DNA from 4 places in the Streptomyces sp. Root1310 genome. Region 3 is predicted to be linked to each of the others. Evidence: riboswitches for the same ligand, from Rfam matches in the RefSeq annotation. Region 3 holds a riboswitch; each other region holds the start of a gene.
What was found. A riboswitch is a leader RNA that binds a small molecule or an ion and turns the genes downstream of it on or off. The one in region 3 is predicted to bind cyclic di-AMP.
Positions count from the first base shown of each region.

Region 1: another riboswitch for cyclic di-AMP. It lies ahead of ASD48_RS27160 (LysM peptidoglycan-binding domain-containing M23 family metallopeptidase); the one in region 3 lies ahead of ASD48_RS18865 (transglycosylase SLT domain-containing protein).
Region 2: another riboswitch for cyclic di-AMP. It lies ahead of ASD48_RS14250 (C40 family peptidase); the one in region 3 lies ahead of ASD48_RS18865 (transglycosylase SLT domain-containing protein).
Region 4: another riboswitch for cyclic di-AMP. It lies ahead of ASD48_RS07455 (transglycosylase family protein); the one in region 3 lies ahead of ASD48_RS18865 (transglycosylase SLT domain-containing protein).

Region 1 is NZ_LMEQ01000023.1:691,844-695,570, reverse strand. It holds gene ASD48_RS27165 (alpha-galactosidase) at 77-2,152, shown strand; cyclic di-AMP (ydaO/yuaA leader) riboswitch at 2,422-2,616, shown strand; gene ASD48_RS27160 (LysM peptidoglycan-binding domain-containing M23 family metallopeptidase) at 2,621-3,592, shown strand.
Region 2 is NZ_LMEQ01000005.1:127,661-131,387, reverse strand. It holds gene ASD48_RS14260 (ATP-dependent Clp protease proteolytic subunit) at 1-546, shown strand, start outside; gene ASD48_RS14255 (hypothetical protein) at 554-859, shown strand; cyclic di-AMP (ydaO/yuaA leader) riboswitch at 1,202-1,413, shown strand; gene ASD48_RS14250 (C40 family peptidase) at 1,417-1,890, shown strand; gene ASD48_RS14245 (ATP-binding protein) at 1,954-2,436, opposite strand; gene ASD48_RS14240 (helix-turn-helix transcriptional regulator) at 2,650-3,510, shown strand; gene ASD48_RS14235 (DUF397 domain-containing protein) at 3,520-3,727, shown strand, end outside.
Region 3 is NZ_LMEQ01000012.1:163,682-167,408, forward strand. It holds gene ASD48_RS18855 (GNAT family N-acetyltransferase) at 1-733, opposite strand, end outside; gene ASD48_RS18860 (HAD family hydrolase) at 1,025-1,849, shown strand; gene ASD48_RS18865 (transglycosylase SLT domain-containing protein) at 2,034-2,507, opposite strand; cyclic di-AMP (ydaO/yuaA leader) riboswitch at 2,511-2,737, opposite strand; gene ASD48_RS18870 (polyprenyl synthetase family protein) at 3,381-3,727, shown strand, end outside.
Region 4 is NZ_LMEQ01000001.1:1,730,408-1,734,134, forward strand. It holds gene eno (phosphopyruvate hydratase) at 1-937, opposite strand, end outside; gene ASD48_RS07455 (transglycosylase family protein) at 1,366-2,082, opposite strand; cyclic di-AMP (ydaO/yuaA leader) riboswitch at 2,086-2,272, opposite strand; gene ASD48_RS07460 (transglycosylase family protein) at 2,477-3,484, opposite strand; gene ASD48_RS07465 (cytochrome P450) at 3,690-3,727, opposite strand, start outside.

The DNA of each region.
Region 1 (3,727 bases), on a different contig from region 3:
GAAAGTTGCCCGGCAGGCCGACCGCATTCGATGATGTTGGTGCTTGATCGCACCTGTTCGAATTAGTGGGGGTTTGATGCCCGAGATCGCCGACAACGGCCGTACCTGGCTCCTTTCGGGGCCGACGAGCAGCTATGCCCTCCACCTCACCGAGGCCGACGAGCTGGTCCACCTGCACTGGGGCCCGGGCATCGCGCTCGCGGACGCCGAGGCGCTCGCCGCCCTCCCGCCGTCGGAGCGGGGGGCGTCCTTCGAGTCCCCGCTCGACGGCCGGGAGGAGTACCCGGTCGAGGGCGGCCCCCGCTTCGTCCGGCCCGCCCTGTCGGTGCGCACCGACAGGCGGCGCGGCACCGAGTGGTCCTACGAGGGCTTCGAGGCCGACGCCGACGGGCTGCGGCTGCGGCTGCGGGACGCCGGGCTGGCCGTCACCCTGCACTACCGGATGCGCGGCGACGTCGTCGAGCGCTGGACGACCCTGCGCAACGACGGTGAGCGGGCGCTGGAGCTGCTGCGCGCCGACTCGGCCACCTGGACCCTGCCCGAGCGCGACGACTGGCGGCTGTCGCAGCTGCACGGCCGCTGGGCCGCCGAGTCCCGGCTCACCCGGTCCCCTCTCACCTACGGCGAGCAGGTCATCGGCAGCCGGCGCGGCCACACCGGGCACCAGCACCTGCCCTGGGTCGCCCTGGACACCGACGCGACCGAGGAGCGCGGCGAGGTCTACGGCTGTGCCCTCGGCTGGTCGGGCACCTGGCGGATCGCCGTCGCCCAACTTCCGGACGCGCGCGTGCAGATCACCGGGGGCGCCGGATACGACGACTCGGGGCTGCTGCGGCTGGCCGCGGGGGAGTCCTTCACCACGCCCGTCTTCGCCGGCCTGTGGAGCGACGCCGGCTTCGGCGGAGCGAGCCGCGCCTGGCACGCCTACCAGCGCGCGTACGTCGTCCCGGACGCCGGACGGGACCGGCCGGTGCTGTTCAACTCCTGGGAGGCCACCTACTTCGACATCTCCGAGGAGCAGCAGGGCGCACTCGCCCGGCGGGCCGCCGCGATCGGCGTGGAGCTCTTCGTCGTCGACGACGGCTGGTTCGGGGCGCGCACCGGCGACCACGCCGGGCTCGGCGACTGGCAGCCCAACCCCGACCGCTTCCCGAACGGGCTGAAGCCCCTCGCCGACCAGGTGCACGACCTCGGTATGCAGTTCGGCATCTGGGTCGAGCCCGAGATGGTCAACCCGGACAGCGAGCTGTACCGGGCGCACCCCGACTGGGTGCAGTTCCAATCCGGACGAAAGCGGACGGAGTTCCGCAATCAGCTCGTGCTGAACCTCGCGCGCGAGGACGTCCAGGAGTACCTCTGGCAACAGCTCCACGCGCTCCTGTCCAGCGCGCCCGTCGACTATGTGAAGTGGGACTTCAACCGCTGCTTCACCGACGCCGGCTGGCCGGACGACCCCTACCCGCAGCGCCTCTGGGTCGACCACGTACGGGCCCTGTACGCGCTCCTGGACCGGCTGCGGGAGGCCCACCCCGGGGTCGCCTTCGAGTCCTGCTCCGGCGGCGGCGGGCGCATCGACCTCGGGATCATGAGCCGCACCGACCAGGTGTGGACCTCCGACAACACCGATCCGCTCGACCGGCTCGACATCCAGCACGGCTTCAGTCAGATCCACCCGGCCCGGGTGATGGCGGCATGGGTCACCGACAGTCCCAACGCCCAGCTCAACGGCAGGGTCAGCTCGCTGCGCTTCCGGTTCGTCAGCGCCATGGCCGGCGTGCTCGGCGTCGGCGGTGACCTCTCCGAGTGGGGCGAGGAGGAGCTCGCCGAGGCGCGTCGATGGGTGGACCTCTACAAGGAGATCCGGCCGCTCGTCCAGCAGGGCGACCTCTACCGGCTGCGGCCCCCGGCGGGCGGCCTGAGCGCCGTCCAGTACGTGCGCGGTGACGAGAGTGTCGTCCTCGCCTGGCTCCAGGCGCAGCGGTTCGGCGAACCCGTCCCGGCGCTGCGGCTGCGCGGACTCGACCCGACGGCATCGTACGAATGCCGTGAAACGGGCGAAGTTCACCGAGGGGCGGTATTGGTCCATCACGGACTGCGCACCGGACTCCGGGGGGACCTTGATGCGACAGTTATCCGACTGCGTCGCATCTGAGGTTTCTGTCCGAATTGAAGCCTTAATTCCAACTCGCTCTGGAATAAAGGAACCTGGAGAGCTGTCACGTGAGGAGCGTCATATCCGTGACCGTACGTCGCCCGTCATGTTCACGTAATTCGTAGGCGTTTCCAGGGTGCTTGGCGATAAAGGGACCCCTTGTCTCACGCAGTGTGACCGGGGATTCCCACAGGGGATCAAGAGATGGGCGTGAGCGGCACAACCTCTGCTTGTCCCTGTGCGTCCCGGTCGCTTACGTTCCACACCAATCCGGACGGACGCCGAATCCTGCCACCGCCCGGAGCCCGCACACTCACCCGTATCTGGCAGGAGCGGGGGACCCACAGGTACAACCGCCTGTTCCGGTCTCCGGAAGAGGCTTTGGGGTAAAGCCGCGCCTCGGCGCGGCCGGGCATCTCCAGTCCGCACCCGACAGCTCACCTCGCAGGCGCCGGAGAGGAATTCGCCATGCCCGCGAAGGGTAAGCACCGCCGTCCGAAGACCCAGCGCTTCACTCGTTCCATCGCCGTCGCCGGAACGGGCGGCGCCGCGCTCGCCCTTCCGCTCATAGGTGCCGCCGGCGCTCACGCGGCCCCCGCCCAGTCCGTCGCGCAGTCGGCTTCCCAGGCCGTTCCGGAAAAGGCCGTGCAGTCCGTGCCGGTGGCGCAGAAGACGGCCACCGCCACGACGGCCAAGTCCTACACCGTGCGGTCCGGCGACTATCTGTCGAAGATCGCCGACGAGCAGAACGTCAGCGGTGGCTGGCAGAAGCTGTACCAGGACAACCGTCGGGCCGTGGGCAGCGACCCGTCGCTGATCCACCCGGGACTGAAGCTCTCGATCGGCAAGAAGGCCGCGAGCACCGGTTCGTCGTCCGGCTCGTCGTCCGGTTCCTCCTCGTCCTCCCCGTCGAAGTCGAAGGCGTCCGGAACCAAGTCGTCGTCCTCTTCCTCCCCTTCCTCTTCTTCGTCCGGTTCGTCCTCCTCGAAGGCGGTCACCCAGGCCGCCGAGAGCGGCACCGGCACCTCCAGCGGGTACACGCTGCCGGTGGCGGGCGCCACCGTCGGCACCGCTTACCACACGGCCGGCAGCATGTGGTCCAGCGGCTACCACACCGGCACCGACTTCGTCGTCCCGACCGGTACCTCCCTCAAGGCCGTGGGCGCGGGCACCGTCGTCTCCGCGGGCTGGGGCGGCGCGTACGGCAACCAGGTCGTCATCAGGCTCGCCGACGGCTACTACGCCCAGTACGCCCACCTGTCCCAGCTCTCCGTCTCGGCCGGCCAGACCGTGACCGCGGGCCAGCAGCTCGGCCTCTCCGGTGCCACCGGCAACGTGACCGGCCCGCACCTGCACTTCGAGATCCGCACCACGCCGGACTACGGCTCCGACGTGGACCCGATCGCCTACCTCCGCTCGCACGGCGTCTCGATCGGCTGACCCCGCCGACTCCGACGACCTCCCGCCTGACACGCGGCCGAAGGCCGGACCCCGATCCCCGGGTCCGGCCTTCGGCTTGTCCGGGAACGGCACGGCACGGCACGGTCGGCCGGGCGGGCGGTGTCGGACTTTGCG
Region 2 (3,727 bases), on a different contig from region 3:
CTGGAGGAGCGGATCGTCTTCCTGGGGACGCCGGTCGACGACATCTCGGCGAACGACGTGATGGCCCAGTTCATGTACCTCGAACACAAGGACCCGGACCGGGACATCGCGCTGTACATCAACTCCCCCGGCGGCTCCTTCAGCGCGATGACGGCCCTCTACGACACGATCCGGTACGTCACCTGTGACGTGGAGACCACCTGCCTGGGCCAGGCGGGTTCGTCCGCGGCGGTGCTGCTGGCGGCGGGCACGCCGGGCAAGCGCTACGCCCTGCCGGGCGCGCGGATGACGATCCGCCAGCCGTCCCTGCCCGAGCCCGTCCAGGGACAGGCGAGTGACCTGGCGATCCAGGCCGAGGAGCTGGCCCGCGTCCGCGCGAGCCTGGAGGAGATGCTCGTACGGCACACCGGGCGGACGCCGGAGCAGGTGACCGCGGACATCGAGCGGGACAGGTTCCTCACCGCCCAGGAGGCCCTGGAGTACGGCCTGGTGGACGGGATCATCCCCAGCCGCAAGGCCTCGGCCGGCGCGCCCGGCGGGAGGTGAGCGGCCGATGGTGCCCGAGCTGCCGCCGCTGCCCGCGCTGACCCGCGCGGAGGCCGAGCTGATCGACGGTTACCTCGACGTGGTCGACCTGCTCGGCCGGATCAACCCCGCCCATCACGGCGACACCTATCGCGGACTGCGCGCCGCCCAGGCCCTGGTGACCAAGGCGACCGCGCTGCGCGACGCGCTGGCGCGGATGCACCAGCGGGGCGAGAGCGAGCTGCACGCGCCGACGCTCGCGCGGGCGCTGCGCGTCCTGGACGGCGAGCGCCGCACCGGGCGGGTCACGCTGCCCCCGCTCTCCGACAGTTGACCCGCCGGATCCACCTCCGGTCCGGACCCCTCGCGCTCAGGACGTGACGACCGGACCGGAGTTGAAACGGCCCAGAAGAGGTACCCCCGTTCAGCGGAGCGTCTACTGTTCCCCCGACCCCCTTGCGGTTGCGCAAAAGGGCGCTCTTCGGGCGGAATAACGGGCTCCACCGCTGGTGGGAGCCCCTGAGGTGCCTTGACACCTGATCGCCCATCAGGGTGTCCACCCGAACGGGTGAGTGGTGAGTAACCCCACAAATCCCCGGTTCCGTTGGGATTTTCGGACATCGGTGAGCCAAGATCCCTGACTGACGACAAGCCCCCGCCACAAGCGGCGGGGCGGTCCGGGCGGACGCCGAGTCCTGCCGCCGCCCGGATGACCGGTCGACAGGAGTGCATCGGCAGGAGTGGAGGACCCAGGCACGACGGGTCGCCGGAACGGTCACGCCATGGCCGGGCCGAGCAGCCCTTGGGGTGAAGCCGCAGCAGCGGCCGGGCAACTTCGCCAGCCCGAATCCGACAGGTCATCCTTCACAGGCGGCTGACGAAGGGTTGCGCATGACTGCGCTCAATCGTGTCCCGTCGCTCATGGCCCGGGCCGGTACGGCCTCGGCTTTCGCCATCGCCGCCGTCGGCGGCTCGGTCGTGGTCCCGGGGCTCGCCCCCGACGCCGCGGCCGCCACACCGGCGACGAAGGCGCTCCAGATCGCGGCCTCCAAGAAGGGTGCCCCCTACAAGTACGGGGCCACCGGACCGAAGAGGTTCGACTGCTCCGGGCTCACGCTGTACTCGTTCAAGAAGGCGGGCAAGAGCCTGCCCCGGACGGCGTCCCAGCAGTACAACAAGACGAAGCACATCAAGGCGTCGAGCCGTAAGGCAGGCGACCTCGTGTTCTTCCACTCGGGGTCGAACGTCTACCACGTCGGGATCTACGCGGGTAAGGGCAAGATCTGGCACTCGCCTAAGACCGGCGACGTGGTGAAGCTCCAGAAGATCTGGACCAAGAGCGTCTGGTACGGGCGGGTCCGCTAGGGCCTGGGCCTGCCCGGGTCACGGGCCGGTTTCCCGGGGTGGTGGGGGCGTCCTGACGCGCCTTCACCGCCCCGGGAGCTCTCCCTCCGCCGGGGCCGTCAGGGCACCGGCCACCGGCTCCGCCGCCGGGACGGCCCACGGGAGCTCGACGGTGACCGTCTTGCCCCCCTCCCGGGTGGGCCGCACTCTCAGCCTGCCGCCGCACTCCGCGGTCAGCCATCGAATGATCACCATCCCTCGGCCGTTGTCCTGCTGGACGGCGGCCGGCAGTCGTTTCGGGAAGCGCGGGTGGCTGTCGGTGACCCCGACGCGCAGGTGTTCGTCACGGTCGAGGACCAGGTCCACCGTGAAGGTGGGTGACTGCCCGAAGGTGTGCTGTACGGCGTTGGTGGCGAGTTCCGAGACGATCAGCCGGACGGCGTCGGCCATCTCCGCGTCCGCCGGCAGGCCCCATTCCCCGAGAGCGCCGGCCACGAATACGCGAGCCGCGTAGACCGAGGCGGGATCGCTCGGCAGAGTGACGGATGCTTCCAGGTGATCTGCCATGGCGACGTCGACCCTTTCCCACGGGACCGGGAGCCCGACACGGTGCGGATGGTTCGAGTACGGTCCCGGACTGGTGCTTCTCCGCCAGACTGCCATTACCGCGCCGGTCACGGGTGGGATCCACCAAGATATGCATATATCTGTCGCCCGATGCGGTGAACTCTGCGACGGCAGAGCGTATTTGGTCGGCCCGATAGGAGTAAGGAGGAGCCCATGCAGCACGGTCCCGCGGTGCGCCGCCGGAAGCTGGGCGCCGAACTGCGCAATCTGCGCGCCCAGGCGGGTCTCACCAGTGGTGAGGCGGCCCGGCTCGTGGGCTGGCACCAGTCCAAGGTGAGCCGCATCGAGACCGGCATCAGTGGATCGAAACCGGCCGATGTGCGGTTACTTCTCGACGCCTATGGCGTCGAGGATCCGCAACTGCGGGAGCTGATGCTGGCGTTGGCGGGCGACGACGGCAGTGGCGGCCGGGACCACTGGTGGCACGCCTACCGCGGGGTGCTGCCGCCCACCTACCGGGACTTCATCAGTCTGGAGTCACAGGCGAGCGCGATGCGCACCCTGGAGACGACAGTGGTACCGGGGCTGCTGCAGACGCCCGAGTACGCGCGGGCGGTGACCAGGGCATCCGTGGACGGCGGCGCCGAGGACCAGCTCGACACCCTGGTGGAGGTGCGGCTGGCCCGCCAGGACGTGCTGCGTGCGCAGCCGCCGCTGGAACTGTGCGCGGTGCTCGACGAGGCGGTGCTGCGACGGGAGGTGGGCGGGCCCGAGGTGATGGCGCGACAGCTCGGCCGGCTCGTGGAAGCCGCCCGATTGCCCCAAGTTCGGCTCCAGGTGCTGCCGTTCGCCGCCGGAGCGCATATCGGGGTAACCGGCCCTTTCGTTATCTTCTCATTTTCGCGCACTTCTGATCTGGATGTTGTCGTTCTCGACCACTTGACGAGTAGCCTCTATCTCGAACGGAAAGAAGACCTCCAGGCCTACACCGAGGCCTTCAACGCCCTTCGGGCGCACGCCCTTTCGCCCGGGGACTCATCGGATTACATCGCCGCGATAGCCGACGGCGCGTAAGGAGGCACCATGTCCGCACCACCGCGGAACGTACCTTCCAGTACCGATCCCGACCGTCTCCCCGATGTGCGATGGCTGCGCAGCAGCTACAGCACGGGAGCGAACAACTGTGTGGAGACGGCCCGGCCGACCTCCGGCCCCTGGGCCGGTCTGCTCGCCGTCCGCGACTCCAAGGACCCGGCCGGACCCGCTCTGCTCTTCTCCCCCGAGAGCTGGT
Region 3 (3,727 bases):
CAGTCGACGAACGCAGTCCGAAGTGCGCGGCGATCGGTTGGTCACCGGCGTAGAGGACGGAGAGCGTGCCGGAGCACTCCGGCGCGCGGGTCTCGGAGAGCACGTGTACGAGCCGGGTGATCCACTCCTGTGCGAACCGGTCCCGGCGGCCGGTCCTGCGGTACTGCGCGGACTTCCACGCCATGAGCGTGCGCAGTGCGGCCGGATCGCGCTCGTCGAACACGAACCGCACCTCCCCGACCTGGCGGCCGAGCCTGCGCTCCTTGGCCAGCGTCGTCTTCAGGAACTTCGGCGACTGGGCGCGCAGCACGGACTCATAGGTCTCGTAACCCTTTTCGACGTCGATGACATAGGAGGCGTACTCCTCGGCCGCCTGCGGGACGAACAGCCCTTGCTCCGCCTCCAGGTTGTCGAAGGCGAAGCTCGACAGACCACACGCGCGCATCAGTTCGCCGGCCTCCAGCCCGAGACCCGGGGCCAGCACCGCGCCCTGCGCGTCCGAGACGCCGTACGCGAGGGCCTGGCCCTGTCCGAGCCGTCCCCGTTCGTGGGGCAGGAAGCCGACCGGCTCACGCCCCTCGTACACCACCGCCACCCGCGAGCGTGGCCGTACCAGGCCCACGGCGTCGGTGAACTCCGGTTCCATGAAGGGGTTTCGCGGCAGCGTCGACGCGCCACGCAGCGCGCGCCACCGCTCCCTCTCCCCCTCGCCGAGGTCCTGCGGCCTCAGCACACGAATGCGCCCACTGCTCAACCTGACCCCCCGATCAAGTCCCCCCTGGACACCTGGACGGTACCGCTCCATCCGGGCGTCGCGGTAGGTAGCGTCGTATGTTGTTGCCAACCGGTACAGAGGCCTTCAACCGTCCGCTACCCGGCGATGTGCCAGAAAGCCGTTTCATTGAGACGGTCGGCGACCAGTCGTGAGCCAGGCGTACAAGGGGAGTTGGCAGAACCGGACAGGACGTGGACGTCGTCCGGTTCGCGTCGAACCCGGGGGGCCCGGGATCCGTATTCTCTGATCATGGCCGCACCCACCGCATATGCCGCGCGCACCGCGTACTCCCTCATCGCCACCGACCTGGACGGGACGCTGCTCCGCGGCGACGACACCTTCTCCGACCGGTCCCTCGACGCGCTCGCGCGGGTGGCGGCCGCCGGCGCACGTCACCTGGTGGTGACGGGACGGCCCGCGCCCCGGGTGCGCCCCCTGCTCGACCGGCTGCACAGCAGGGGGCTCGCGGTGTGCGGGCAGGGCGCGCAGTTGTACGACGCCGGCGCGGACCGTCTGCTGTGGTCGGTCACGCTGGACCGGGAGCTGGCCGAGACCGCGCTCGGCAAGATCGAGGCGGAGGTCGGGCAGCTGTACGCGGCTGTCGACCAGGACGGTGTCGACGGACTGACGCTCATCGAGCCGGGCTACCGGATGCCGCACCCGACGCTGCCCGCCCTGCGTGTCGGCCGGCGCGACGACCTGTGGTGCGAGCCGATCAGCAAGGTGCTGCTGCGCCATCCCACGCTGTCCGACGACGAGTTGGCGTCGACGGCCCGCTCGGTGGTCGGCTCGCTGGCCACGGTCACCATGTCGGGGCCGGGCACGGTCGAACTCCAGCCCTGCGGGATCACCAAGGCGACGGGGCTGGCCCTGGCCGCCGAACGCCTGGGGCTGCGGCCCGAGGACACCGTCGCCTTCGGGGACATGCCCAACGACATCCCGATGTTCGACTGGGCGGCCCGGGGGGTCGCCATGGCCAACGCCCATCCCGAGCTCAAGGCGGTGGCCGACGAGGTGACGACATCGAACGAGGACGACGGCGTGGCCGTCGTCCTCGAACAAATGTTTCCGTAACCGGCTACCGGCTACCGGCTACCGGCTACCGGCTACGGGCTACGGGCGACCTCTACCGGCCACCGGTCGCCTGCCAACGCCTGTCGGCTGGCGACTACCGGCTGGCGGCTACTGGCTACCGGGCCGGCGGCCGCCGAGCCCCGGGCCCCGGCGGCCGCCAGCCGGTGACCGGCCGGCGGGACGGTCAGTACGCGCCGAACACGTTGTCGATCGAGCCGTAACGCGCGGCCGCGTAGTTGCAGGCGGCGGTGATGTTCGCGACCGGGTCGTACGAGTCCCACGACGTGCCGTTGACGTGGTAGGCGCGGAAGGTCGGGTCGATGACCTGCAGCAGCCCCTTGGACGGGATGCCCGCGGCCGCGTTGGAGTCCCAGAGGTTGATGGCGTAGGGGTTGCCGGAGGACTCGCGGATGACGTTGCGGTAGATGCCGTTGTACGTCCCCGGGATGCCGTGCTGCCCCATGACCTGGAGGGAGGCGCGGATCCAGCCGTCGAGGTTGTTGGCGTAGCCGAGGCTGGTGGCCGTGGAGACGGCCGGGGTCGCCGCGGAGGCGGTGGTCGCCCCGAGGACGGGGAGAGCGAGCACGGCCGCGCCGGTGGCGGCGACGGCGATCGTGCGGATGAAACGGTTGCGGCGCGGCTGAGCGGCAGCGGGCATGTCGAATTTCCTCTCCGGCGCCTGCGAGGTGAGCTGTCGGGTTCGGGCGGGAGCTGCCCGGTCGCGTCCTGACGGTCGCGGCTTTACCCCAAGCCGTACGGCCTGCCCGAAACGTCTTGTGTGTCCAAGACATCCGGAAATCCGTTTCGGCGACTTACCTGGTTCCCCCGCTCCTGCCGAGCGTTATCGATGGGTGTGCGGGCGGCGGCAGGATTCGGCGTTCCGCCCGACAGGCCGGGAACGTATGCGAGAGCACATGTCCGAAACAAGTACCGGATTCACAGATCACCCCTATTGACCTTGGTCTGTGGCCTATGGGGTGCTTGATCCTTTGTGGGTGCAAAGCTTCAACTTGCTTGAGGGGTGCGGAGAATCGGTGAAGGGGGGACCTGAGCCGGATCTTCGTGGGGAGTGAGCCAACTCACCAGCTTGCACAAGAGTGGCGAATCGGGCATTAGTCCCAACTCATCGTTAAAGCACCGGCGATGAGTGGTGGAGGGGGCGGAGGGGGATCGCCTCCCCTCGCGCCCGACGCGTCGCGGGGGAAGGGTGAGGAGAATGCGTGATCGTCGTCACGTGGGGAGAGGGGCGCGCGGGACCGTCGGCCCGACGGGAGACCCGGTCCGGGACATGAATCCCGGGTTCCCGGTAACTCTCTCCATGTCCGCTCATATGAGCTGATCAAAAACATATCGGGCGTGATCCGATACCGCCTGGCCTGCGGGGGCCTCCCGGGCGAGTCCATTCGAGCCCGCGGGACGTGGGGGCTATCGGTGATCGAAACGTGACCGGATACGCTGACTTGAGTGATGGCAGAGACCTATCGACAAACCGCGTAATCGCCAGTAGACACCAGCAGACAGGAGACCCCTCGTGACCGTCGTCGGGCCGTTCGGGCTGAGCGTGCGGGACCAGGCTCTGGAAGCCGATGTCCAGGCCGGATTGGCGGCTGTCGAGGAAGGCTTGCTCGAGGCCACCAAGAGCGCGGTCCCGTTCATCACGGAGGCCGCCCAGCACCTCGTACGCGCGGGCGGGAAGCGGTTCCGGCCGCTGCTCGTGGTGCTCGCGTCGCAGTTCGGGGACCCGTACGCGCCGGGTGTGGTGCCCTCGGCCGTCGTGGTGGAGCTGACCCACCTGGCCACGCTGTACCACGACGACGTGATGGACGAGGCGGCCGTGCGGCGCGGTGTGTCCAGCGCGAACAGCCGCTGGGGGAACTC
Region 4 (3,727 bases), on a different contig from region 3:
CGTCGCCGACGATCTGGACCTTGTCGCCCAGCTTGTCGGTGATGACCTTCCAGCCGGCCCAGTCGTCCTCGTACAGCGGGTCCTCGATGGAGACCAGCGGGTACGCGGAGACGAGCTCCTCGTAGTACTCGGTCATCTCGGCGGCCGAGCGGGACTTGCCCTCGAACTCGTACGCGCCGTCCTTGTAGAACTCGGACGCGGCGACGTCGAGCGCGAGCGCGATCTGCTCGCCGGGGACGTAACCGGCCTGCTTGATGGCCTCGATGATGAGGTCGAGCGCGGCGCGGTTGGACTCCAGGTTCGGGGCGAAGCCGCCCTCGTCGCCGAGACCGGTGGACAGGCCCTTGGTCTTCAGCACCTTCTTGAGGGTGTGGTAGACCTCGGCACCCCAGCGCAGGGCCTCGGAGAAGGACTCCGCGCCGATCGGGGCGATCATGAACTCCTGGATGTCCACGTTGGAGTCGGCGTGCGAGCCGCCGTTCAGGATGTTCATCATCGGCACCGGCAGCAGGTGCGCGTTGGGGCCGCCCAGGTAGCGGAACAGCGGCAGGTCGCTGGCCTCGGAGGCGGCGTGCGCGACGGCGAGCGAGACGCCGAGGATGGCGTTGGCGCCGAGCGAGCCCTTGTTGTCGGTGGCGTCCAGGTCGAACATGGCCTGGTCGATCAGGCGCTGCTCGGTGGCGTCGTAGCCGACGAGCTCCGGGCCGATCTGCTCGATGACGGCGAGGACGGCCTTCTCGACACCCTTGCCGAGGTAGCGGTTGGGGTCACCGTCGCGGAGCTCGATGGCCTCGAAGGCACCGGTGGAGGCACCGGACGGAACGGCGGCACGACCCGTGCTGCCGTCGTCGAGGCCGACCTCGACCTCGACCGTGGGGTTGCCTCGGGAGTCCAGGATTTCCCGGGCTACGACGACGTCGATGGACGGCACGAGCATCTCCTTCTTGGGATGTGACGCTGGTTGTGCGGGGCCCAGGGGCCTTGATGAGCCCTTGCTGAGCCTTGCGACTAGAGCCTAACCGCCCCGGGACCGTCGGCAGCCGACCGACCGTCCCGTGGACAGACAGACGGTACCTATTGTTTCCGCCCGGAACAAAGGGGGTGGCCGAGAAAAGCCGACAGGAAGTGACGAACGGGCAAAGAGAAACCCCGCTCCGGTGCGTACGGGGGAACACGCACCGGAGCGGGGAGCCCGTGGGGACGGGGGGAGACCCTCACGAGGTCTTCAGTGTGCCGACCTCGGATATGAGGGCGCTGTGGCTTCTCTGGGGGCCAGGTGTCACTTCGGATGCCGCGTCACACAGGCACGGTGTCACGGCAGGCGCGGTGTCACGGCAGGCCGCAGTGTCACTTCAGCCCGCGATGTCACTTCAGGTGGAGCTGCTGGCCCGGGTAGATCAGGTCGGCGTCGGTGACGATGTCCTTGTTCAGCTCGAACAGCTTCGCCCAGCCGCCCTTGACCTTGTGCTTCTCGGCGATGGAGCTGAGGGTGTCGCCCTTGACGACCTTGTACTCGCCGTCACCCTTCTTGACCTTCTTGCCGGTCGGGGTGGTGACCGTCTTGGAGGCGGCCGGGCGGTCGGTGGAGCGGGAGGAGCTCTGCTCGTCGGTCGAGCGGCTGCTGGTGCTGCCGCTGTTCGACGAACCGGAGGAGCCGGAGGAGCTGGACGAGCCGGAGCCCGAGGAGTCGGCGCTCGAGCCGTTGTAGGCGGCGCCGGACAGGCCGGTGCCGCAGACCGGCCAGGCACCCTTGCCCTGACCCGCGAGGACCTTCTCGCCGATCGCTATCTGCTGGGACTTGGAGGCCTGGTCGGCGGTGGAGGCGTAGGCGGTGCCGCCGTACGCGGCCCAGGTGGACGCCGAGAACTGGAGACCGCCGTAGTAACCGTTGCCGGTGTTGATGGACCAGTTGCCGCCGGCCTCGCACTGGGCGACCGCGTCCCACTCGGAGGCGGTGGCGGCGGAGGCGTTGCCGGCCGCCATCAGCGGGGCGGCGATGGCGACGCCGGTGACGCCGGCGAGCGTGGCGACGCGGGTGGCCTTGGACGGACGGCGGTGCTTGCCCTTACCGGAAAACAGCATGGTGGATCCCCTCACCGACGCCTGCGAGGTGAGCTGTCGGGTTCGGGCCGTGTGAGTTGCCCGGCCACTTCCTCGCCCTTCGGAGCGCTGCTCCGTGGGAGGTGTGGCTTCACCCCGAGCCGTTCCGGTCAACCGACCGGCGCGGCACTTACCTTGGGTCCCCCGCTCCTGCCTACGGCGCTTGCGCGACGACTGTTCCCGGTTCGCCGCTGGCAGGATTCGGCGTTGCGACGGCCGGGGCTCGGGTTGCCGAGCGGCCTCGACCGTAGACACGCGATCGGCGGAATTTCAAAGACGATCAGGGCTTCTGAGACTCATCCCACACTTTCACCAAACCGGACATTCGGCGCGAAGCGTGACGTGAACTCCCGCTGTTTTTCTTGGGCTTTGCGCCCTATTCCACCCCTGTGTCGAGGGTCTGACCGGCGGCGATGTTGCTCGGGTCGACGCCGATGAGGTCCTGGTTCTCGGCGTAGAGGGCGCGCCATCCGCCGTCGATACCAAGGGAGTCGGCGATGGACGCGAGGGAGTCGCCCTCCTGGACGACATAGGTGGCCGCGGCGTGCCGGCCGGCGGAGGCGGTGGTGGTGCCGTCCGCGCCGGTGTCGGTCGCGCTCTTGGTCGCGGCCTCGTCCGCGGTGGCGCCGCGGTGCTTGCCCGAGCCGAGGGAGCCCGTGTCGACGAGGCTCCAAGAACCTTCGTCCTGGACGTATTTGTCCGAGTCGTCCGCACCCGGGGTCGCCGTGGGCGAGCTGTCGCCCGTCGAGCCGTCGCTCCGGCCGCCGGAACCGCCGGACGTCCCGGAGTCCTCCGCTGCGGCGGAGGAAGAGGACGAAGGGGAGGAAGCGGACGCCGAAGGCGAACCGGAGGAATCAGCGGACGAGTCGGACGAGTCGGACGAGGAGTCCTCGTCGGACGACGAGCCCGAGGATCCGGACAACCCCCTGGACAGGTCGGACAATCCGGAGGACCCGGATGAGTCGGACGAGTCGTCCGCCACGCCGGTGTCCACGTTCAGCGCGCCGTTCTCCTGGGTGAGCCCGGAGGTCAGCCCGCAGGTGCCCCACGCGCCGATCCCCTCGGCCGCGAGCACCTTCTGCGCGACGGCGATCTGCTGGCTGCGACTGGCCAGGTCGGGGCTGGTCGCGTAGTCGAGGCCGCCGTTCGCCTCCCAGTCCTTCTGGGTGAGGTTCAGGCCGCCGTACTCGCCACCGCCCTCGTCGGCGCTCCACGAGCCGCCGGTCTCGCACTGCGCCACCTTGTCCCACACCGTGCCGTCCGCCGCACTGGCGCCGGAGGCGGCGAGCAGCGGGATGGCGATGGCGGAGCCCGTCACTCCGGCCGCGACAAGGAGGGCCGGGGCCTGGCGGGGGCGACGGTGACGACCGTTCCCGGAGAGCATGCGAGGGGCCTTTCTCTGGACAGCACTGACCGGCGCGGCGGGTGGAACCGATGCGTCGCGCTGACGAGAGAACGTATCGGCAGACGATCACTTGTCACAAGTTAATGCCGCGCAGATCACGTGAAGATCACAGACTTGAGTGTCGGTCACCTTTGCTCCGCCGAACGGTCACACTCCGGCTGACATCCGATCAGATGCGGATCGGTTATGAGCCGGAATGCGCCGGAGTGAACTCGACCGGCA